3 regions of the Rhodobium gokarnense genome follow, and region 2 is predicted to be linked to each of the others. Evidence: predicted binding sites of a transcription regulator. Region 2 holds the regulator's gene; each other region holds the start of a gene.
The links. Region 2 encodes LexA, which represses DNA repair genes until DNA is damaged. Its sites were predicted from a motif close to TGTTCNNNNTGTGTTCNG; they were not measured.
Positions count from the first base shown of each region.

Region 1: the regulator LexA is predicted to act here: its motif matches at 5,177-5,194, upstream of M2319_RS17800 (single-stranded DNA-binding protein).
Region 3: the regulator LexA is predicted to act here: its motif matches at 3,659-3,676, upstream of M2319_RS22320 (YifB family Mg chelatase-like AAA ATPase).

Region 1 covers NZ_JAOQNS010000011.1:109,961-117,519, forward strand. Annotated here, with positions in the region: gene M2319_RS17780 (hypothetical protein) at 1-103, shown strand, start outside; gene M2319_RS17785 (DUF1127 domain-containing protein) at 229-378, opposite strand; gene M2319_RS17790 (pentapeptide repeat-containing protein) at 902-1,687, opposite strand; gene uvrA (excinuclease ABC subunit UvrA) at 1,883-4,771, opposite strand; gene M2319_RS17800 (single-stranded DNA-binding protein) at 5,321-5,809, shown strand; gene M2319_RS17805 (cation diffusion facilitator family transporter) at 6,271-7,293, opposite strand; gene M2319_RS17810 (hypothetical protein) at 7,475-7,559, shown strand, end outside.
Region 2 covers NZ_JAOQNS010000011.1:3,560-11,118, reverse strand. Annotated here, with positions in the region: gene M2319_RS17345 (lytic murein transglycosylase) at 175-1,347, shown strand; gene M2319_RS17340 (L,D-transpeptidase family protein) at 1,427-3,907, opposite strand; gene lexA (transcriptional repressor LexA) at 4,236-4,949, shown strand; gene M2319_RS17330 (ComEC/Rec2 family competence protein) at 4,964-7,363, opposite strand.
Region 3 covers NZ_JAOQNS010000019.1:7,526-15,084, reverse strand. Annotated here, with positions in the region: gene M2319_RS22325 (PAS domain-containing hybrid sensor histidine kinase/response regulator) at 1-1,923, opposite strand, end outside; gene M2319_RS22320 (YifB family Mg chelatase-like AAA ATPase) at 2,080-3,609, opposite strand; gene M2319_RS22315 (AEC family transporter) at 3,809-4,750, shown strand; gene gshB (glutathione synthase) at 4,840-5,781, opposite strand; gene M2319_RS22305 (YraN family protein) at 5,878-6,258, opposite strand; gene rsmI (16S rRNA (cytidine(1402)-2'-O)-methyltransferase) at 6,255-7,178, opposite strand; gene M2319_RS22295 (penicillin-binding protein activator) at 7,550-7,559, shown strand, end outside.

The sequences.
Region 1 (7,559 bases), 110 kb from region 2:
GGGCAGCGGCTATGCCGTTGATTCCTGGCCGCATGGCAACGGGGTCGAGCCCGACATCATGCCGCTGGAGGCCTGGTTTGCCGCATCGCCCGCCTCGGGCTGAGCAGCGCTCTTACAAACATGTTTGCAGAGACAAAAACACCCGCCGGAGGGAGGAGAACCCGGCGGGTGTTAATGGTCCGTCGACTTGGCGACGAACGGTGTCCGTATAGTTCGGTCGCGCGCCACTTAGTGCGAGCACCGGCGAGCGATATACGGAATGTCGGCGCGCGAAATACCGAGATCATGGAGCTCGTGCGAGGAAAGGCGCATCAGCTCGTTATAGGTCGCGTTGTATTTGCGCCACGAACGGTAGTTGCGAACGATGGTGTCGAACATGGCTTCACCCAGTCAGTTAAATCCGAGTATCTCGGGTTAGGTTTCTACTGCGCGCCCGGCGCTCCGCATTCGGTGCGTTGCCGTGGCAAGTGGAGAGGTAAGTGATCCGAGGCGCCGACGGGAGGCGCGAAAATGCATAGCTCTCATGCGGAAAGCACAGAGATTTCCCCTTAGTTATTAGGAGCTTGTAACAATTTGAGATGGATCGTGAGAGGCCTTTTGGCGGCATTAAGGCAGGCGTCGCATTCGTATCCGGAAAGCGACTTCGACTGTCGCAAATACGACGGCCGAAGAGAAAATTATGTCAAAATCGGGGCATTTGCTTGGATACGCCCATTGCCCAGCTTTTGACCCCAGCAAAAAACCGATCAAAAACTAGGCTTTGTCAATAAAGATTTTGGTAAGGAATCCGGTGCGGCAAAGTGGTTTTTTTGCGCTTTTTGGCCGCGAATGCCCCCGGAACAACCCCTGAATGGCCTTGAAAGCCTCCCGAATGCCCCCCGGATGCCGTTGAAAGAGGCGTTCAGTTCGCTCGCCAGCGCTCGCTCAGCCGCTTTGCGACGGATTCGGGCAGGTCGACCGCGCCGCGAAAATCGGTGTCCTCGAAAGTGGCATTCCGGAAGTCGACATTGGACAGCCGCGCCCCGACGAAGGCGGCGGAGATGAGCTGCGCCCCCGACAGCTTGGTGCCGGAAAGGTCGGCGCCGGAGAAATTGACCTCCTCGGCGCTCGCCCCGGTCATGTCGGTGCCGACGAGCCTGGCCCAGCGGAAGTCGGAGCCGATGACGACGCCGCGCAGCATGTAGACGCCGGAAAGGTCGGCGCGGCGGAACCGCGTCGCCTCCATCAGCACGTCCTTCATGTTGGCGCCGGAAAGGTCCGCATCGTCGAGCCGGGCGTAGTTGAGGTCGGTGCCGAACATGAAGGCCTTGTGCAGCGTCGCGCCGGTCATGTCGGCATAGTCGAGCCTGGTGTGGAAGAGGTCGGCGCCGGACATGTCCGCCCGCTTCAAGCGGCAATGGCTGAGATTGGCCCATTTGAAATCGGCGCCTTTCAGATTGGCGCCGGTGAGGTCGCAGCCGGTCATCACGGCATTGCCGAAATCGACGCCGGAAAGGTCGGCGCCATGCAGGTCGACGCCGATGAGCTGGCGCCCCTTGAAGGAGCAGTGGCGCAGGTCGTCGCCCACCTGGGGCGCGTCGCAGTCCGCCGGATCCGCAGCCGCCGCCGGCGCCGAGACGAGGAGGGCGCCGAGAACGGCAGAAGCGGCTGTGAGAGGACAGCCGGCAAGACGGAGCGCAAAGGTCATTGTGGCGGGCCCTTTCGGTACGGCGCGGCCTTTGCCCGTGCAACGGCAGGAGCGGCTCAGGCGAGCCCTCACAGCATTTCTGCCGCCTTCGGAGGCTTGGCGCGGCAAATCGCTCCGCCGCGCGGGTATGCGCCCAAGAATGCCTCTGGGGGCATCATAGGCCACCGACGGCCCACGGCGCCTCCGTAAGAGCGCTTATTCCGCCGCCGTCGACTTCTTGGTCCGGTCGTGCCGGGCCAGCACGTCCTTCAGGAACCGGCCGGTATGGCTGCGGGGCTCGGCAACGATGTCCTCCGGCCGGCCGGTGGCGATGATCTCGCCGCCGCCGTCGCCGCCCTCCGGGCCGAGGTCGACGATCCAGTCGGCCGTCTTGATGACCTCCAGATTGTGCTCGATGACGACCACCGTGTTGCCTTGGTCGACCAGTTCGTGCAGCACTTCCAGGAGTTTGGCGACGTCGTGGAAATGCAGGCCCGTGGTCGGCTCGTCGAGGATGTAGAGCGTGCGGCCCGTTGCCCGCCGCGACAGCTCCTTGGAGAGCTTGACCCGTTGCGCCTCGCCGCCCGACAGCGTCGTCGCCTGCTGGCCGATGTGGATGTAGTCGAGGCCGACGCGGGAAAGGGTGCGCAGCCGGTCGCGGATGGCGGGGACGGCGGAAAAGAACTCCGCGCCTTCCTCCACCGTCATGTCGAGGACGTCGGCGATCGACTTGCCCTTGAACTGGACCTCCAGCGTCTCGCGGTTGTAGCGCCGGCCCTTGCAGACGTCGCAGGTGACGTAAACGTCGGGCAGGAAGTGCATCTCGATCTTGATGACGCCGTCGCCCTGGCAGGCCTCGCAGCGCCCGCCCTTGACGTTGAAGGAAAAGCGCCCCGGCGCGTAGCCGCGGGCCTTGGCCTCCGGCAGGCCGGCGAACCATTCGCGGATCGGCGTGAACGCGCCGGTATAGGTCGCCGGGTTGGAGCGCGGCGTGCGGCCGATCGGCGACTGGTCGATGTCGATGACCTTGTCGAGGAATTCCAGACCCTCGAAGGCCTCGTGCGGCGCCGGCTGCTCGCGGGCGCCGGAGATGCGCCGGGCCGCGGCCTTGAACAGGGTGTCGATGAGCAGCGTCGACTTGCCGGAGCCGGAAACGCCCGTAATGCAGGTGAAGGTGCCGAGCGGGATTTCCGCGGTGACGCCCTTGAGGTTGTTGCCGCGCGCGCCGATCAGCTTCAGCCGCTTTTTCTTCGGCAGCTTGCGGTGGACGGAAGGCAGCGGCACTTCCAGCGCGCCGGAGAGATACTGGCCTGTGAGCGAGGCCGGATCGGCGACGATCTCCTCCGGCGTGCCGTGCGAGACCACCCGGCCGCCATGGACGCCGGCGCCGGGACCCATGTCGAAGACATAGTCGGCGGTGTGGATGGCATCCTCGTCGTGCTCCACGACGATGACGGTGTTGCCGAGATCGCGCAGGTGCTTCAGCGTCTCCAGCAGGCGGGCGTTGTCGCGCTGGTGGAGGCCGATGGAGGGCTCGTCGAGCACGTAGAGGACGCCGGTGAGGCCCGAGCCAATCTGCGAGGCGAGCCGGATGCGCTGGCTCTCGCCGCCGGATAGCGTGCCCGACGCCCGGGCAAGGGTCAGATAGTCGAGGCCGACATCGACGAGGAAGCGCAGGCGCTCGCGGATCTCCTTCAGGATCCGGTAGGCGATCTCGTTCTGCTTGTCGGTGAGGCCGTCCGGCAGGGTCTCGGCCCATTCTGCGGCGCGGCGGATCGACATCGCCGTCACCTCGCCGATATGCCGCCCGTCGATCTTGACGGCGAGCGCCTCCGGCTTCAGCCGGTTACCGCCGCAGGCCTCGCACGGATGGTCGGACTGGAACCGCGACAGCTCCTCGCGGACCCAGGCGGATTCCGTCTCCCGCCAGCGCCGCTCGATATTACCGATGACGCCCTCGAACGGCTTGTTGGTCTGGTAGCGCCTAAGCCCGTCGTCATAGACGAAGGTGATCGGCGTCTTGCCCGAGCCGTGCAGGATGACGTTCTTCACCTCATCCGGCAGCTCGCGCCAGGGCGTTGCCATCGACACCTTGAACTGCCGGCAGATCGCCTCGAAGGTCTGGGTGTAATAGGGCGAGGTGTTGCCGGTCTTGGCCCAGGGAAGCACCGCGCCCTCGCGCAGGGAGAGCGAGGTGTCGGGAACGACCAGGTCCGCCTCGAACTCCAGCGTCGTGCCGAGGCCGTCGCAGGTCGGACAGGCGCCGAACGGATTGTTGAAGGAGAACAGGCGCGGCTCGATCTCGGCGATGGTGAAACCGGAGACCGGACAGGCGAATTTTTCCGAAAACACCAGCCTCTTCGGCGCGCCCTTGTCCTCCGTCTCGTCGGCGAATTCGGCGACCGCCAGCCCGTCGGCAAGGCCGAGCGCGGTTTCAAGCGAGTCCGCCAGCCGGCTGGCGATGTCGCCGGCAACGACGATGCGGTCGACGACGACGTCGATGTCGTGCTTGAACTTTTTGTCGAGGGCAGGGGCCTCGGCGATCTCGTAGAAGGTGCCGTCGATCTTGACCCGCTGGAAGCCCTTCTTCTGCAGCTCCGCCAGCTCCTTGCGGTACTCGCCCTTGCGTCCGCGCACGATCGGCGCGGTGAGATAGAGCCGGGTGCGCTCCGGCAGGGCGAGGATGCGGTCGACCATCTGGCTGACGGTCTGGCTCTCGATCGGCAGGCCCGTCGCCGGCGAATAGGGGATGCCGACGCGCGCGAACAGGAGGCGCAGATAGTCGTAGATCTCCGTCACCGTGCCGACGGTGGAGCGCGGATTGCGCGAGGTCGTCTTCTGCTCGATGGAGATCGCCGGCGACAGCCCGTCGATCTGGTCGACGTCGGGCTTCTGCATCATCTCCAGGAACTGGCGCGCATAGGCCGAGAGGCTCTCCACATAGCGCCGCTGGCCCTCCGCATAGATGGTGTCGAAGGCGAGCGACGACTTGCCGGAGCCGGAGAGCCCGGTCATGACGACGAGCTGGTCGCGCGGAATGTCGAGGTCGACATTCTTCAGATTGTGCTCGCGGGCGCCGCGAATGGAGAGATATTTGGTCGTCATCGGGTCTTCCGTGCCTTGGGGAACGGTTCGGGCGCCGGCAGTCCGGCGAAAACGGAGGTCCTGCCGCCCGCATCGGCGGTCATTGGCGGCCCGGTCGGTTTGGGTAGGCGGATCGGGCCGGCGACAGGCGCCCGATCCTAACGCGATATAGGCCAGAAGCGCAGCCGCGCAACAAGAGGATTACGCCACGCGCCGCGCGCGACCGGATCGGCGGCCTGTAGCATTTGTATAAAGCTTGCGAGTCGGCGTTAAGGACGCTTGGAACATACAATGAACATGCGTCGCTGCCAAGGGGGCGGCCGAGGATGGCATTCCGCGAGAGGACCCTCCAAATTCGCCGGATTTCGGGGATTTCATTGGCGATGGACGGGGTTGAACTTGCCACATGCCCTGTTCTACGGTACAAAGAACAAAAAAGGAACGCGACAGCGACGGCCGATGACGGCCCGACTCGCCTGTGGAAAGGGCGCTGCCCCGCTGGCCCCGGCGCCGGGCGCCCGTTAGGCTGTGCGGCAAAGACGGACACATATTTCAGTACTGGAAAGAACAATGGCTGGATCGGTCAACAAGGTCATCCTGATCGGCAATCTCGGCGCCGATCCGGAGGTGCGCCGGACGCAGGACGGGCGTCCGGTGGTCAATCTGCGCATCGCCACCAGCGAGTCCTGGCGCGACCGCAACACCAACGAGCGCCGTGAGCGCACCGAATGGCATCGGGTGGTGATCTTCAGCGAGGGCCTGTGCCGGATCGCCGAGCAGTATCTCAAGAAGGGCTCCAAGGTCTATCTGGAAGGCCAGCTTCAGACCCGGGAATGGGAAGACCAGTCGGGCCAGAAGCGCTGGACCACCGAGATCGTGCTGCAGGGCTTCAATTCCACGCTGACGATGCTCGACGGCCGCAGCGGCGGCGGCGGCGACTTCGCCGACAGCGGCTCCGGCGGCTCCGACTTCGGCCGCTCCAGCCCGATGGACCGCGGTGGCGGCAACGCCCCCTCGCGCCCCCAGCGTGACGATTTCGACGACGAAATCCCGTTCTAAAGGCGTTGCCGGCGGACGGGCAGGGGCAGGGGCGCCGTCCGGATAGCTTTCGCACGGTGTGGTCTTGCCACTGCCCCTCCTTTGCTCCCTCAAGAAGACGGCCCGTTTCGCCGCCCTCGGGGCAAGAACACGTTCGCTCGCCAGAAAGAATGCCGTCACCCCGGCCCCGAGCCGGGGCCTATTGCCCGCCTCAACGCGGTATGCCGCCGGCTGGCGGGACTGGCATTGGCGCGGTTCTCGGCCGGATCACGACCCGCGACGGCATACCGTTTCGATGTGGGCAATAGGCCCCGGGTCTCCGCTTCGCTCCGCCCGGGGTGACGCGGAGTGCGTGGGACAAGGGGGGCAAAAGCATCCCGCGTCATGTGTGGGCAAGTGCAGCGAGCGCGGCAAATCGGCCGGATACTCCTTTGGGAGATAGGTCAAGACGCGGATGCGCCGCTGCCCGTCGCGTCGGCATCTTACCCCGCGGCGTTTGATCCGTCTTCTCCGGCCCCGTCATCGCCCTCCGGCGTCCCCAGCGTCATGCCTTCAATGCCGCCCTCGGCCAGTTCCGCGGCGAGCATCTTTTCGTGGTGCTGGCGCGCCTGGACCTCGATGAAGACCCGGCGGATCACCGGGAACGCCTCGCGGATCGCGATCTCCATGGCATAGACCGCTTCCTCCACCTTGCCGACCGTCAGCGTGTTCTCGAAATCGACGGAGAGCGCCAGGAGCACGTCGTTCGGCCCGCGGTGCAGGGTGCGGATCTCGTTGACCTGTTCCACCGTCGGATTGGCCTCCACGATGCGCTCGATGGCGGCGACGGTCTGCGGGTCGGCGGCCTCGCCGATCAGGAGGCCCTTGGTCTCGAAGGCGAGCAGGAAGGCGGTGCCGGCCAGGATGATGCCAATGACGATGGAGGCGGCGCCGTCGAGCCAGAGCCAGCCGGTGTATTGCATGCCGACGAGGCCGAGGAAGGCGACGAGGAGGCCGAGCATCGCCGCGGAATCCTCAAAGAGCACGGTGAAGACCGTCGGGTCCTTGGACTCGTGCACCGCCTCGATATAGCTGCGCTTGCCCTTGGTGGAGCGGAATTCCCTGAGCGCCACCCACCAGGCGACCGCCTCGAAGGCGAAGGCAAGCCCGAGGACGATGAAGTTGACCAGCGGATTGCTGACCGGGTGCGGCTCGAGCACCTTGGAGATGCCCTCGTAGATGGAGACGCCCGAGCCGACCGCGAAGATCAGGATGGCGACGACGAAGGCCCAGAAATAGAGCTCCACGCCATAGCCGAACGGGTGTTCCTCGTCGGCCGGCTGGCTGGCGTTCTTCATGCCGTAGAGCAGAAGCCCCTGGTTGCCGGTGTCGACGAGGGAATGGATGCCCTCCGACAGCATCGCCGAGGAGCCGGTGAAGGCGGCGGCGCCGAACTTGGTGACGGCGATCAGGAAATTGCCGGCAAGGGCCGCATAGATGACTGTCTTCGATCCGTGTGCGGCCATCGGTCCCGTCCTCGCGCGTTCGTGACGATTTGTGCGTTGGCACCGGCGCCTCGCGGCGCCCGTTCCCTGCTACCATTGGTTTGGAGCGTTTCGGCCGGCCGAAACGCACCGTCCTGTTTCTAACGCCCTCCGATTACAAAGGTTCAACGGCGGGCCGCAACGACTTTTCGGAAAAAGCGCCATGACCGAACGGCCAGCCCCGGCATTTTTGAAGCCCAACCGCTGCGCCTCGGCCGTGGCCCTGGCGTTCGGGCTTACAGCGGCAA
Region 2 (7,559 bases):
TGGCATGTCCGTCGATGTCGGCCGACCGGTTCGCTGCCGGTTCAACGGCGCGAGCTGTTGCTCTATCCTTTCGCGAAACATCCGCCGCGCCACCGGGCCTGCCGAAGGGAGCCTTTCTTGCACCAAACATCCCCCCGCCTCTCGCGTTTGATCGCCATCGGCGCCGCCACCTTTATGGGCCTCGCCTTCGCCGCGCCTCACGCGACGGCCGGCGCCTATGACGCCCAGTTCCGGAAGTTCCTGGAGCGTGAGATCGTTCCGGCCGCCCGCGCCGCGGGGGTCTCCAGCGGAACGCTCAGCCGCGAACTGTCCGGCCTTACCCCCGACACCTCGCTCCCGGGCCTCACGCGCCCCGGCGGCGGCGGGCCGCCCAAGGTCAACTACCAGGCCGAATTCCGCGCCCCGGCCCGCTACTTCTCCGACAATCGCTTCACGGCGCTCGTGCGCAGCGGCCGCTCGCTGATGGCCCGCCACAAGGGCACCCTCGATGCGGTGGAGCGCCGCTTCGGCGTGCCGCGGCGCATCGTGCTCGCCATCTGGGCGCGGGAATCCGGTTACGGCAGCGCCAGCATCCCGAAGGATGCGCTGAGGGTCGTTGCCACCCGCGCCTTCATGGGCCAGCGCCCGGATTTCTTCAAAAAGGAGACGGTGGCCGCTTTAAAGATCCTCGATGACGGGCATATCAGTCGCCGCGAGATGAGAAGCTCCTGGGGCGGCGCCCTCGGCCAGCCGCAGTTCCTCCCGACCAGCTTCCTGAAATACGCCGTCGACTTCGACGGCGACGGCAAGCGCGACATCTGGCGCTCGGCGCCCGACGTCCTTGCCTCCATCGCCAACTACCTGAAGGACCATGGCTGGGTGCCGGGCCGCGACTGGGGCTATGAGGTGACGGTTCCGGCGGACATTTCCTGCTCGCGCGAGGGACCCGACCGCGGCCAGCCGATCGCAAAGTGGGTGCGCGAGGGGATCAAGCGGGTCAAGGGCCGCGACTTTCCGGCTTTCGAACTGAAGCTGCCCGGCTACCTCCTGATGCCGGCCGGGCGCTTTGGGCCGGCCTTCATCGCCACCGACAATTTCTACGTCCTCAAGGAGTACAACGAATCCGACGTCTATGCCCTCTTCGTCGGCCATCTCGCCGACCGCTACGGCAACGATGTCGGCTTCGTCGGCAACTGGCACCCGATCCGCACCACCACCCGCGGCAAGGTCCGCCAGCTCCAGCTATCGATGGAAAAGGCCGGCCACGACGTCGGCGGCGCCGACGGGCTCATCGGTTTCAAGACACGGCGCTCGCTCGGCATCGTCCAGCAGCAGCGCGGCAAGGCGCCGACCTGCTGGCTGGACTGATTCGGCTCCCCCGAAACGCAAAAGGCGCGGCCACCACGAGGCGGGCCGCGCCTTTTTTCAATCGACCGTTCCGGCCGGATCAGCCGTTGGCGTCGCGCTCCTCGTGGGTGCGGGCAAGCGCCTTCTGCAGGTAGAGGTCGCGGTCATAGACGTCGAAATAATAGCCCATGTCGCCGCCCGCCTTCGGCCAGGCCGTGAAATAGGCCACATAGACCGGGATGTCGCCGCGCACGCTCTCGCTTTCGTTGACGCCCGGAGCGATGCGGCTCGACACATAGTCCTGCGACTTGCCGAGTACGGCGGCGGCCATCAGCCGCGGATGCTGCAAGCGGATGCAGCCATGGCTGAAGGCCCGGCGGTCATGCTTGAAGAGGCTCTTGGCCGGCGTGTCGTGCATGTAGATGTGGTGCTTGTTCGGGAACAGGATCTTGACCGCCCCGAGTGCGTTGCTGGAACCCGGCCGCTGGCGCACATTGATCGACTGGGACTGGGTCGCGACCGCGTACCAGTCGACCGAAGCCGACGATACCGCACGCCCGCCAACGGTGGAGACCTCGTAGCCGGCGCGGTCGAGATAGGACGGGTCCTTGTTCAGCTTCGGCACCATCTCGTTGACGATGATCGACAGCGGCACGCCCCAATAGGGGTTGTATTCCACCGTCTCGATCTTGTCGGTGAAGAAGCTGGTCTGGTTCGACTTCTTGCCGACGACGACGCGCATCGTCAGCGGGTCGCGGCCTTCCTCGCTGTAGGTGGCGGTGAAGGCGGCCTGGTTGATGAAGACGTGGCGGCGGCCGAAGGCCTCCGGCAGCCAGCGCAGACGCTCCATCGCCAGCTCGATCTTCTCGATCTTGGCCGCATTGCTGACGCCGACCAGCGAGCGCACGGTGCTCGGCCCGACGATGCCGTCGACCGTCAGCTTGCGCTCCTTCTGGTAGTCCTTGACGAGGGCGACGAGCTCCGGCGTGTAGTCCGGCCCGCCGTCATAGGCGGCGAGCGTCGCGGCGTGATTTTCGGCAAGCTCCTCGGAACCCTCAGCCTTGATCGCGGCGACGATGTTGGCGACTTCCTCGCTCGACTGACCCGGCTTCAGGAGCAGGGTCGGGTCGATCTCGACGCGCGTCGCCTCGTCGGCGGCACGAAGGGCGGCGAGCTTTTCGACCATCGCCCGGAACGTGTCGTTGTCCGGGTGGTGCGAGGCGATTGCCGTCGAGACGTCATCGCTTCCCTCGATGTCCGCAAGCGCGGCTTCAAGGTCGACTTTCTTGCGCGGCAGGTCGTGGTAGCCGGAGATGCGGTTGGGGTCGACCCGGCCGCGTTCGGCGTCCAGCACATAGAGCAGGACCTTGGAGGTCAGCGCGAATTCAAAGCGCAGCAACTCGCGCTCGCGCGCTTCTTCGTCGGCGTTTTCCGCAAGGTTCGGAAGCTCGACCGCATAGTCGTCCGGCAGCAGGCCGAAGCGGTCGGCCTTGGCCAGCGCCGCGAGCGCGGCCTCGGCCTTCTCGTTGACGCCGTCCGCGTCGACCCAGAGGAAATGCTCAGCCTCGGCGTAGTGCGCCTTCATGGCCTTGGCCACTTCCGGCAGCGTACGCAGCTTGAAGTCGGCAAGCAGCGGACGCGCGGCATCGAAGTCGGCCGGACGGACCGCTTCGGCGATCGCCGGGGACGCGGTCTCGACCGGTGCTGCGGTCACGGTCGAGCCGGTCGGTTCCGTATCGACGCCGTCGCTCCCGGTGGGGGTGGCATCGGCAACGGGGCCAGCCTGCGTTGCGGCCGGCTCAAGCTCGGCGGCGAGCGGCGTTTCGCCAGCGGCGTCCGCATCGGCAGCGGGACCGATTTCGGCCGCCGGATCGGCTTCCGCGACGGCCGCCGGCGCCGCGACGGTCTCGCCGGACGCGGCGTCGTCGCCCCTCAGAGCGGCGGCGGCGGCAAGGAGCGCGACACCCGGATCGCTCATGTCGACGGGCGCGGCATCGGCGGCCTCGGCCGCCGGCACGTCCTCGGAAATGGTGTCGGCAGCGTCCGCCTCGACGTCCGGCAGCGGCGCCGTTTCAACGCCATCCGCCGCACCGATGGTCTCGGTCGTCTCCGGCAAAGCGGCATCACCGGCGTCGTCAATCGCGGCTTCCGTCAGGTCCTCGGCATTCGCTTCCGGGGCGGCCATGTCCTCGGTCGGAACGGCCGATGCTTCCGTCTCGACGGGCGCGGACGTCTCGGGCGGGAGTGACAACGCTTCGTCGCCGGGGAGCGCCGGCGCGGCCGCCGGCCCTTCCGGCAGGGTCGCCAGCGGTGCCGGCGCGCGCTCCGGCACCTTCGTCAGTTCCGAAAAGGAAAAAAGCTGCTGGCTGTCCGGCTTGTAGGTGTAGTAGCGCGGCGAACTGATCCGCACCTTCACCTTCTTGCGCTCCGGCTCCGGCTTCTGTCGGTCTTCCTTGTAATATTTCGGGTTGAACAGGCGGTCGAGGAAGCTCTGGGCATGGACCGGCCCGCCGGGGACCATGGTGAAGATTCCAACCAGGAGCCCGGCCGTTCCGATGTTGCGCAGGACCGTCTTTGCCATCCGTCTGTCTGCCTCGATTCGTCTGATTTCCGCCGCCCACCAGCGAGCCGCAACTGTGTAAGGAATTCGTTTCTGAATGCAATAAGTTTGCAGGTTCGGGCGCGCTTGCCGCCGCACTGTCGTCCAATTGCATCACCAGGCGCCGGTCGCCGTTGACGGGCAAGCGAATCCCCTTGCCCGCGAATGCCCGCGAGCGATGCCCGAACACACCGTCTTTTCGGGCAATTCCCCGAGATCAGCGATTTTTTAACCGTTGCGGAACACATATAGAACGTGTATGTTTCGTTCGTGGTTTGTACCACGCTTTGGACCTTGCGGAGTTCGACCGATGCTGACGCCGAAACAGTACGAGCTGTTGATGTTCATTCACGAACGTTTGAAGGAATCCGGGGTCCCGCCGTCGTTCGACGAAATGAAGGAGGCGCTCGACCTTCGCTCCAAATCGGGCATCCACAGGCTGATCACGGCGCTGGAAGAACGCGGCTTCATCCGCCGGCTGCCCAACCGGGCGCGGGCGCTGGAAGTCATCAAGCTGCCGGAGTCGGTCGCCCCCAGTCTCGCTTCCAGCGGCCGCGGCAAAGGCTTTCATCCAAGCGTCATCGAGGGCTCGCTGGGTCGCGCGCCCGCCGCAGCCAAGCCGGCCGGCGACAGCGACGCCCGCTCGGTCACCATTCCCGTGATGGGCCGCATCGCCGCCGGCACCCCGATCGAGGCGATCCAGCACCGCACCCATTCCGTTCCGGTCCCGGCCGACCTTCTCGGGGCCGGGGAGCACTACGCGCTGGAAGTGCGAGGCGACTCCATGATCGAGGCCGGCATCCTGGACGGCGACACGGTGGTGATCCGGCGCGCCGACACGGCCAATAGCGGCGACATCATCGTCGCCCTCGTCGACGAGGAGGAAGCGACTCTGAAACGGCTGCGGCGCAAGGGCGCGTCCATTGCCCTGGAGGCCGCCAATCCGGCCTATGAAACCCGCATCTTCGGACCCGACCGGGTGCGCATCCAGGGCAGGCTCGTCGGCCTGTTCCGGAGCTACTGAGCTTCGGGCATCGGTCAGCGCCGCTCAGGTGGTGCCGGCGGATGCCAGGGACGGCGGAGTTTTGACAGTGCCGTCTCTATGCTGATGGGCGCGTCCCCGTCGCCGGTGAAGGTAATCGCGGTCGCGCCGGTGCGGGCAAGTGCAGCCCGGTCGAAGACGAGGGCGTGCCTGGCGCAGTCTTTCGGCGCCGCGAAGGACGCAATGATGATGTCCGCGGCGTGGCAGTCCTCGGCAAAGGCGAGGGACCGGCGCACCAAAGCGATGCGCCAGAATTGGCGGGCACGGTCCTTGGCGACGATGGCGGCAAGGTCGGTCACAGCGGACGGCGGCGGCCGGGCGGGGGCAGTCGTTTCCGGATGCTGCGGCGCCAAGTCCGAGCCGTTTGCGGTGGCTCTTTCCCCCGTGTCATTCGCCGCGAGGCTACCCTCTGGTGGGCCGGTGCCATTGGGGTATTGCCGTTCTGTTGCCTCCTGACCCCAATTCGACGCCGGTGCTCCGGATCGTTCTGCGGCTTCCTTTGTCGGCGGCCCCCTGCCCGAAATTCCGACCTGCCTCTCTGCCCCTTCCAGAACACAGCCGAGGTCGTCGCAGAGAACACCTGCGACGAGCGACGGATCGTCCACTGGGCGCGGATCGCCGTCGGCGCGCAGCCAGGTGCCGACCACAAAATCGTTCCTGGTATCCGGCGCGAAGCGGAGGGTTCCGCCGGGACCGCGGAGCGCCACCAGCCGGCCGTCGTCGGAAATGAGAAGGTGCGGAGTTGCGGCAAGGGGCGCCAGCGCCATCCCGAGGCCAATGCCGGCAAGGCCGAAGAGGCGGAGCCGGGTCTTCCAGAGCGCCAGCCAGAGAAGGCCGGCCGTTGCGGAAAGGACGGCGACGCCGGGCACCCGGCCGACGATCGATCCGGTTCCGGTGGCCGCCGCCACCCAATCGGCGATGCCGATGACCCGGTCGATGCCCCAGCCCATGGCCGGCAGGACGAGCGGGTCGAGCCCGAACGGGATGGCGATCAGCGACAGGACGCCGAGCGGCATCACCACGAAGGCGACCAGCGGCATGGCGGCGAGATTGGCGACGAGCCCGAGCGGCGCCAGCCTCTGGAAATGAAAGACGGCATAGGGTGCCGTCGCAAGGCCGGCGATCAGTGAGGTGAGCGCCAGCCCGCCGACATAAAAACCGAGGGTCTTTAACGCGAGGCCGGCGATCCCGCGCCGCTCGAAGGCAGTCGCATTGCGCCGTTCCGACAGGGTCTCGTAGGCGGCGATCAAGGCGACGACGGCGGCAAAGGACATCTGGAAGCTGGGCCCGACGACGACCTCCGGCGCCAAGACCATGACGATGAGCGCGGCGACGGCCACCGATCGCATGGTCAACGCCGGCCGTCCGGCAAGGATCGCGGCAAAGACGATCGCCGCCATGACGAAGGCGCGCTGGGTGGCGATTCCGGCCCCCGACAGGCCTAGATAAACGGCGCCGGCCCCAAGCGCCGTCAGGGCCGCCCATTGGCGCACCGGGTGGCGGAGCGCGATCCCGGGAAAGAGCGCCAGGAGCCCGCGCACCACGCCGAAAACGGTGCCGGCGACGAGCGCCATATGGAGGCCCGAGATGGCGAGGATGTGGGCGAGCCCCGCGGTCCGGAGCGCCTCGGTCGTCTCCTCCGAAATGCCGCGGCGCTGACCGACGATGAGCGCGCTGGCAACGGCCCCGGTATCGCCGGAAAGGACGTCGCGGATGCGGGCGGCGACCGCGCCGCGCGCACCGTTGAGGATTGCCCTCGCCTTCAGGTCCCAGGGCGGCGGGCCGAGCCCCGGCCCCGCCGGTTTCGGGGCGCCATAGGCAAAGCCGGTGGCGCCGATGCCTGCGAAATACTGCGCCCGTGCGAAATCGTAGCCGCCGGGGATCGGGGGCCCGCGCGGCGGGCGAAGGCGGCCGCGCACCGAGACGCCATCGCCGGCGCGCAGCCGAATGTCTCCGGTATGGCGGACCGACATCCGCACCCGGTCCGGCTGGTCGGGGCTGGAGACATCGGAAATCGAGGAGACCCGGATGAGGAGCCGCAGGCCGCCGCTTGCCTCCTCCGCCTCCTCCACCCAGCCGATGACCGTGGCGGTCATCTCCCGGTCGAGCCGGGGCGCGGCGACCAGCTCCGTGCGCGCCTTGGCGATGACGAGGCCGGCCGCCATGGCGGCAATGAGTGCGGCGATCGGAAACCCGAAAGGCCTTTCCCTGAGGCGGCGGGCGACGAGCACCGCGGCGAGAGCGAGGCCGGCGAGCGCAAAGAGCATCGGCTCGCGCGGCAGCGAGAAATAGATGCCAATGCCGACGGCCATGCCGACCGGCAGCCACAAGAACCCCCGGCCCGCCTCGATCTCATTCAGGAACCGTGCGCCGAGCCAGAGCCTTGCGACGTCCAACCGCGCCGCAATCCGGCCGCGCCAAAGGGGTCGGCCCGGCCCGCGATAACGGCCGAGTCTCCGCCGCCGCCGGACGTCTGCTGCGCCCCGGCCGGTCTTTTGCTCGTCCGTTTCTCCGCGTTCGTGCCGCTCCGACATCCCCGTCCGGCTCGTCTTCAGTCCGCGATCGGGCCATGCTACACCATCGCCGCCGGCG
Region 3 (7,559 bases), on a different contig from region 2:
CTCGCCATTGTCGACCGCGGTGACGCTGTGGCCGAGGCGTTCCAGGCCCGCGCGGGTCAGGAGCTGGTTGATCTCGTTGTCCTCGGCAAGGAGGACGTCGAGGCGGCGCCGGGCGGCCGGCGCGCCCGCTGCCGCCTCCTCCGCCATCATGCCGACATCGGCCTCGCCGCGGGCAAGGCCGCCGACGATCTTGGCCAGAGAGCCGGCGCGAATCGGCTTGACGAGATAGGCGCCGGCGCCGGCGGCCCGGTATTTCGGCAGGTCGGGCCGCTCCGTCGGGGCAAGGAGGACGACCGTGGGGGCCTCGATGCCGGCCCGCTTCAGTCCGGCGAGCGCTGCTTCGATGCCATCGCGACAGGCCGCATCGATGAGGACGACGTCGATACCGGACACCGCGGCGAAGGCCGCCGGGTCGCCGCCTTCGATGATGGCGGCGCCGAGGTCGTTGAGGCTCTTTGCCATCATCGGGCCTTCGACCGGGCCATCGGCGAGGATGGCGACGCGGATGCCGGAAAGGTCGCGGCCGGGCCGGGCTGCCTCCACCACCGGTACGGTCAGCGCGAAGGAAAAGGTCGAGCCGTGGCCGAGCGCGCTTTCCACCGAAATGCGCCCGCCCATCAGCCCGACGAGGCGGCGCGAGATGGCAAGGCCGAGGCCGGTGCCGCCGAAGCGCCGGCTGGGCCCGTGGTCGGCCTGCTCGAATTCCTTGAAGACACGGGCCGTCTGTTCCGGCGACATGCCGATGCCGGTATCGCGCACGGAGATGCGGATTTGCGCGCTGTCCTCGCCCGCCGCACGGCCGGCGGAGACCTCGATGGCGACGCCGCCGATCTCGGTGAATTTGACGGCGTTGCCGGCAAGGTTGAGGAGCACCTGGCGCAGCCGCGCGGCATCCAGCATGGCGCGCGCCGGCACGTCCGGCGCAATGTGGGTGGCGATTTCGATGCCCTTGGCCTGCGCGCGCGGCGCGACGAGTTCGGCAAGCTCCTCGACCAAGCCGCGGATGTCAGTTTCGGCGGGAGCGAGGTCGAGCCGGCCGGCCTCGATCTTGGAAAAGTCCAGCACGTCGTCGATCAGCGACAGGAGCGCGTCGCCGGAGGTGCGCACGGCGCGGGCGTAGGTGGTCTGCTCGGCGGTGAGTTTGGTGTCCATCAGGAGGCCGGCCATGCCGAGAATGCCGTTGAGGGGCGTGCGGATTTCGTGGCTCACCATGGCGACGAAGCGGGACTTGGCGCGGTTGGCGGCCTCGGCCTGGTCGCGGGCGACGATGAGGGCGCGCTCCGCCTCGATCGCCTCGGTGACGTCGCGGATCACCGACTGCAGCAGCGGCTGGCCGTCGGGCGAGCGCACCGGCGCGTCGATCCAGGTGAACCAGCGCGGGCCGGCGACGGTCGCCAGCTTCACCCGGCGCTCGCCGTCCTGCAGGGTCTCGTGCTTTTCCTCCGCCTGGGGCAGCAGTTCCAGCGGGCCGCCGATGGCGGCCTCGGCATCTATGCCGAAGGTGCGGGCGAAGACGTCGTTGACGAAGACGATGCGGCCGGCGCCGTCGCGGCGGATGACGACGTCGCCGACGGTGTCGATGACGCTGCGGTGGCGCTCCAGGTCCTCGCGCAGGCCCCAGACCTCGTCGGCAAGGCTTTCGACGCGCTCCCTGAGAAGTTTCGCGTCCTGCAGCGTCTCGCGGCGGCTCGCCGAGAGGGCATCGAGCTTCGGGGTGACGAGGCGGATGCCGCCGACGGTGCCGGCGATCGCGGCAAGGACGACGAAGACCGCGGGCGGCGCGACCGGCGTCGCGACGAAGATGGCCGCGAGGACGAAGAGCAGGGCCGCAGCGAAGGCGAGGACGGGCACGACGGTCGCCGCAATGCGGCGCGGACGGGGCGCGGTCTTTTCGTCGTCGACGGCAAAGAGCGGCAGGGGCATGGGGTACTCCGGAACGCGGGCGGACGTCTTGCGCACCGACGTCCTGATCCGGAGTATGCCGGCAGAGCATTGCGAAAGGCTTGACGCAATAGAACAGCGACGGAAATGCCTGCACTTCTGCGGGATATGGCAGGCGGCGGGATCGTGCCGGCCGGCTCAGGCGGCGCTGGCGAGGGCCGTTGCGGCGCCACGATAGCTGAGCGCTTCGGCGAGGTGGATGCGGCCGACAGAGGGCGATCCGTCGAGGTCGGCAAGGGTGCGGGCGAGCTTCAGGACCCGGTGGTAGCCGCGGGCCGACAGGTGGAAGGCGTCCGCTGCCTCGCCGAGAAGCGTGCGGCCGCCGGCATCGGGCTCGGCGATGCGCTCGATGGCGGAGGGTGCACACTGGGCGTTGGTGGAGACGGCAAGGCCGAGATCGGCAAAGCGCTCGCGCTGGATGTCGCGGGCGGCGGCGACGCGTTCGGCGACGGCGGCGGAGGGCTCCGACGGCGCGGGGGCGATGAGATCGCCGGCAGTGACGGCGGGCACCTCGATGCGCAAATCGATGCGGTCGATCAGCGGGCCGGAGATGCGCGCCTGGTAGTCGGCGGCGCAGCGGGCGCCGCGCCGGCAGGTGTGGCCCGGCTCGCCGGCATAGCCGCAGCGGCAGGGGTTCATGGCGGCGATCAACTGGAAGCGCGAGGGATAGGTGACCCGGTGGTTGGCGCGGGCGATCACCGTCTCGCCGGTCTCCAAGGGCTGGCGCAGCGAATCGAGCACCTGGGGCGTGAACTCCGGCAGCTCGTCGAGGAAGAGCACGCCGTTATGGGCGAGCGAGACCTCGCCGGGCCGGGCCCTGAGCCCGCCGCCGACGAGCGCGGCCATGGAGGCCGAATGGTGCGGCGCGCGGAACGGGCGCGCCGTCGACAGCCTTCCGTCGGAAAGGCTGCCGGCGATGGAGTTGATCATCGCCACTTCCAGCAGTTCTCGCGGCTGGAGCGGCGGCAGCAGGGACGGCAGCCGCGCGGCGAGCATCGACTTGCCGGCGCCGGGCGGGCCGATCATCAAAAGATTGTGGCCGCCGGCGGCGGCGACTTCGAGGGCCCGCTTGGCACTCTCCTGGCCCTTGATGTCGGCAAGGTCGGGCAGTGGGGCGCCCGCAGAGCGAATCCTCGGCTCCGGGCGGGAGAGCACCTGGGTTCCCTTGAAGTGGTTGGCAAGGCCGATGAGGCTGCGGGCGGCGACGATCTCCATGTCGGCACTCGCCCAGGCCGCCTCGGGACCGCTTTCGGCCGGGCAGATCAGCCCCTTGCCGGCCCCGTTGGCGCCGATCGCTGCCGGCAGCACGCCGGCGACCGGCGTGATGGTGCCGTCGAGGGCGAGTTCGCCCAGCACGGAAAAGCCGGCGAGCTGGTCGGCCGGCACGGCGCCCATCGCCGCCATCAGGCAGAGCGCGATGGGAAGGTCGTAGTGGCTGCCCTCCTTCGGCAGGTCGGCGGGGGCGAGATTGACGGTGATGCGCTTTGCCGGCAAGGCGAGTCCGGAGGCGATCAGCGCGGAGCGCACCCTCTCCCGGCTTTCGGCGACCGCCTTGTCCGGCAGGCCGACGATGGTGAAGGCGACGACGCCCGGCCCGATCTGCACCTGGACGTCGACAGGGACCGCCTCGATCCCCTGAAACGCTACCGTCGTGACGTGACTGACCATCGCCTCACCCTTCCCTTTTACAACTCAGACACAACCTTTCCGGGAAGTCAAGAACAATAAGAGAACAAATCCGGATCGGAGGCGGACGGCGGCCGCGCGCGGGCCGCAAGACGCCCATAATCCGCGCCTTGACCGCGGCGGCGAAAACACGCGATAGGCGAAGGGCGGGCGGCAGACAAGGCGGAGGGAGAACGGTTCGGTGGAGGTTTTTTTCGGCCTGACGGTGCCGTTCTTTGCGGTGATCGGGCTCGGCTATCTCGCCGGGGCGCGGCGGCTGATCCCGCCGGCCGGCATCCCGCATCTCAACACCTTCGTCTTCTATTTCTCGATGCCGGCGCTGATCATCGGCGCGCTGGCCAGGCAGCCGGTCACCGTGCTCCTCGACGCTCAATTCCTTGCCGCCTGGATCAGCGCGGGGGTCCTGCTGTTCGCCCTCGGCGCCCTCGGGGCGCGGTTCGCCGGCATGAAGGGGCTTGCCAGCGCGGCGATCTCCGGCCAGGCATCGGCCGTCGGCAATGTGGGTTTCCTCGCCCTGCCGCTTGTCCTGGTTGCATTCGGACCGGGCGGCATCGGCTCGGTCGCCGCCGCCCTCATCATCGATCTCGTCGTCCTCATCCCGCTCTCCATCGGCCTCATCGAGGTCTCGCGCGGCGGCACGGAGCTTTCGGCGACGGCACAGCGGGTGGCGCGTGGGATGGTGTTCAACCCGTTCCTCGTCTCCATCGTTGCCGGCGTGCTGCTATCAGCCACCGGCATCGGCGTCCCGTCCGCGCTCGAGTGGTTCGTGGAATTCCTCGGCGCGGCGGCCGGACCGACCGCGCTCTTTGCCCTCGGCCTGTCACTCGCCGGACGCCGGCTTCGCGGTGATCTTCCCGGCATCGCGCTGATGAGCCTCTTGAAGCTCATCGTCCATCCGGTCGTTGCCTATTTCATGCTGTCGGGGTTCGGGCTTTCGGCAGAAACGGTCGCGGTCGGCACGGTGGTCGCGGCAATGCCGGTCGCCGGCAACGTCTTCGTCATCGCTGAGCAATATGGCGTCGGCGCCAGGCGGGTCTCGGCCGCGATCCTCGTTTCCACGGTGATCGCCGTCGTCACCGTGGCGCTGGCGTTATCGTTTGCTAAGGGGCTTATTGGCGTCTAAGCGCGGCGCAAAAAGCCGATTTCCGAAGAATCGGATTCGCGGAATAAACGGGATTCAATCTGTCCGGACTGCAGTCTATCGGAACCGCGTCAGCCGCGGCGTTTCTCTATGGAATCCCAGATCTTGGCGGCGACGTCGATGCCGGAGAGTTTTTGCACCGAGCGGATGCCCGTCGGGGAGGTAACGTTGATCTCCGTCAGGTAATCGCCGATGACGTCGATGCCGACGAAGATGAGGCCGCGCTTCTTCAGTTCCGGGCCAAGGCGCTCGCAGATCTCGCGCTCGCGCGGCGTCAGCTCGGTGGCCGCCGCCTGGCCGCCCTGCACCATGTTGGAGCGCAGGTCGTCGGCGGCCGGGATGCGGTTGACGGCGCCGGCGAATTCGCCGTCGACGAGGAGGATGCGCTTGTCGCCGGCGCGGACCTCGGTGAGGTAGCGCTGGATCACCCAGGGCTCCGGATAAAGGCCCTCGAAAAGGCTGATCAGCGAGCCGTAATTCTGGTCGTCGGGATGGAGCCGGAAGACGGCGTTGCCGCCATGGCCGTAGAGCGGCTTGATGACGACCTCGCCGTGCTCCTCGCGGAACGCCTTGATGGCGCCGCGGTCGCGGGTGATCAGCGTCGGCGGCATCAGGTCGGCGAAATCGACGACGAACAGCTTTTCGGGCGCATTGCGGACCTCGACCGGATCGTTGACGACGAGCGTTTCCGGGTGGATGCGCTCCAACATGTGGGTGGCGGAGATATAGGCAAGGTCGAAGGGCGGGTCCTGGCGCATGTGGATGACGTCGAAGGACGACAGTTCCACGCGCTCGCCGGCGCCCAGCGTGTAGTGGTCGCCGGCGACATCGCGCACCGAGACCGGCTCGGCCACCGCCGTCACCTTGCCGTCCCACATGGCCATGCTGTCGACCGTGTAGTGATAGAGGCGATGGCCGCGGGCCTCGGCCTCCAGCATCAGGGCGAAGGTGGAATCGCCGGCGATCTTGATGCCGGAGATGTGATCCATCTGGAAGGCGACGGTGAGCGGCATTTTTCGGAAAGCTCCTGGGGAGGGCAGTCAGTCGTTCGTTGATATGTGCGCTTGCGGCCCGTTTGTCCATGGCCGCATGCCTGCCCTGTCCGGCCGTCAGGCGCCTTCGAAGGCGCTCGCGAGATGGACCGGCAGGCGCCCCGGCACGATGAGCACCACGTCGAAGCGATAGGTCGCTTCAGGGTTTGCCGGCTGGCGGGCGATCCAGGCATTGGCGGCGGCCTCGATGCGGGCGCGGGTGCGGGCATCGACCGCCTCGATGGCGGCCGCTTCCGTTTTGCGTGCCTTGACCTCGACGAAGGCAACGACGTCGCCGCGCCTGGCGATCAGGTCGATCTCGCCGCGGCCGGAACGGAAGCGGCGGGCGAGGATGCGGTAGCCCTTGAGGCGCAGGAACATGGCGGCGACGGCCTCGGCAGAGAGCCCGCGGCGGAACGCGGCGCGGCGCTTGCCGGTTTCTTTTGCCTCCGACGTCACGACCCGCCCTCCCCCACGGCCGCAGCATTCTTAAGTTCCACGGCGCGCTTGTAGAGCGTGCGCCGGTCGCGGCCGGTGGCCTTGGCCACCTCGCCGGCGGCGGCCGAGGCGCCGCTGCGCGACAGGGCCTCGGCAAGGGCGGCGTCGATGTCGATCTCCGTCTCGGCGACCTCCTCGGGCGGGCCGACGACGATGACGATCTCGCCTTTCACCGATTCGCCGGCATAGGCCTCAGTAAGGCTCCCGAGGGTGCCCCGCCGCACGGTCTCGAATTTTTTAGTCAGTTCGCGCGCGACGGCTGCAGGCCGGTCGGCGCCGAGCACCTCGGCCAGGTCCTTCAGCCCCGCGGCAAGGCGATTCGGCGACTCATAAAAAACGAGGCTTGCCGGAATGCCGGCCAGCACCTCGATGCGCCGCTTGCGCGGGCCACCCTTGTTGGGAAGGAAGCCGGCAAAGAGCACCGTGTCGGTGGCAAGGCCGGCGGCGACCGTTGCGGCAAGGAGCGCCGAGGCACCGGGGATCGGCACCACCCTGTGGCCGGCATCGAGGGCCTCCGCGACGAGCTTCAGGCCGGGATCGGAAATCAGCGGCGTGCCGGCATCGGAAATGAGCGCCACCGCAGCGCCGTCGGCCAGCATCTGCAACAGTTTCGGGCGCTGCTTTTCCGCGTTGTGGTCGTGGTAGGCAAGGAGCCGCGTGGCGATGGCAAAGTGGTTGGTGAGGACGCGCGAGACCCGGGTGTCCTCGCAGGCGATGACGTCGGCGGCGGCCAGGGTCTGCAGGGCCCGCAGGGTGATGTCGCCGAGATTGCCGATGGGGGTGGAGACCACATAGAGCCCCGGCTCCAGGCGCGGCGCGGCAACGGAAGCGCCGAAGACGGCAAAGGCGCGCGGCGCGTCCTTCGGGGTCGGGGAAGCCATCGTTTTCCGGTTCCTTTATGGCAAGGCTATAAATTGTCTTAATTATTGGAACTTATGCTAAGGACAGGGCCGATGCCCAGAGGGTTGCCTTGCAGGGACCCCACGGCAGGTCGAAACGGGGCGCGCGGGGACTGCGACCCTTGACGGCCCGGACGCCCGCTCCGGCGGGCAAGACGAGACCGGTCTTTTGGAAGGCAAACTTCAGAAAAACCGGCCTCGGCAAAGAATTTAGGACCGGCCAATGTCCTTTGACATGGTCAGACAAGGCGTTCAGTATGCCGGATGGGGTCGGAACAATTTCCAGATTGCATCCTCATGCGGCAGGGGAGGCTAGGGTGTATCGAGTAAACCGTCTTTTTGCCTCACTTTCCATGGGCAATC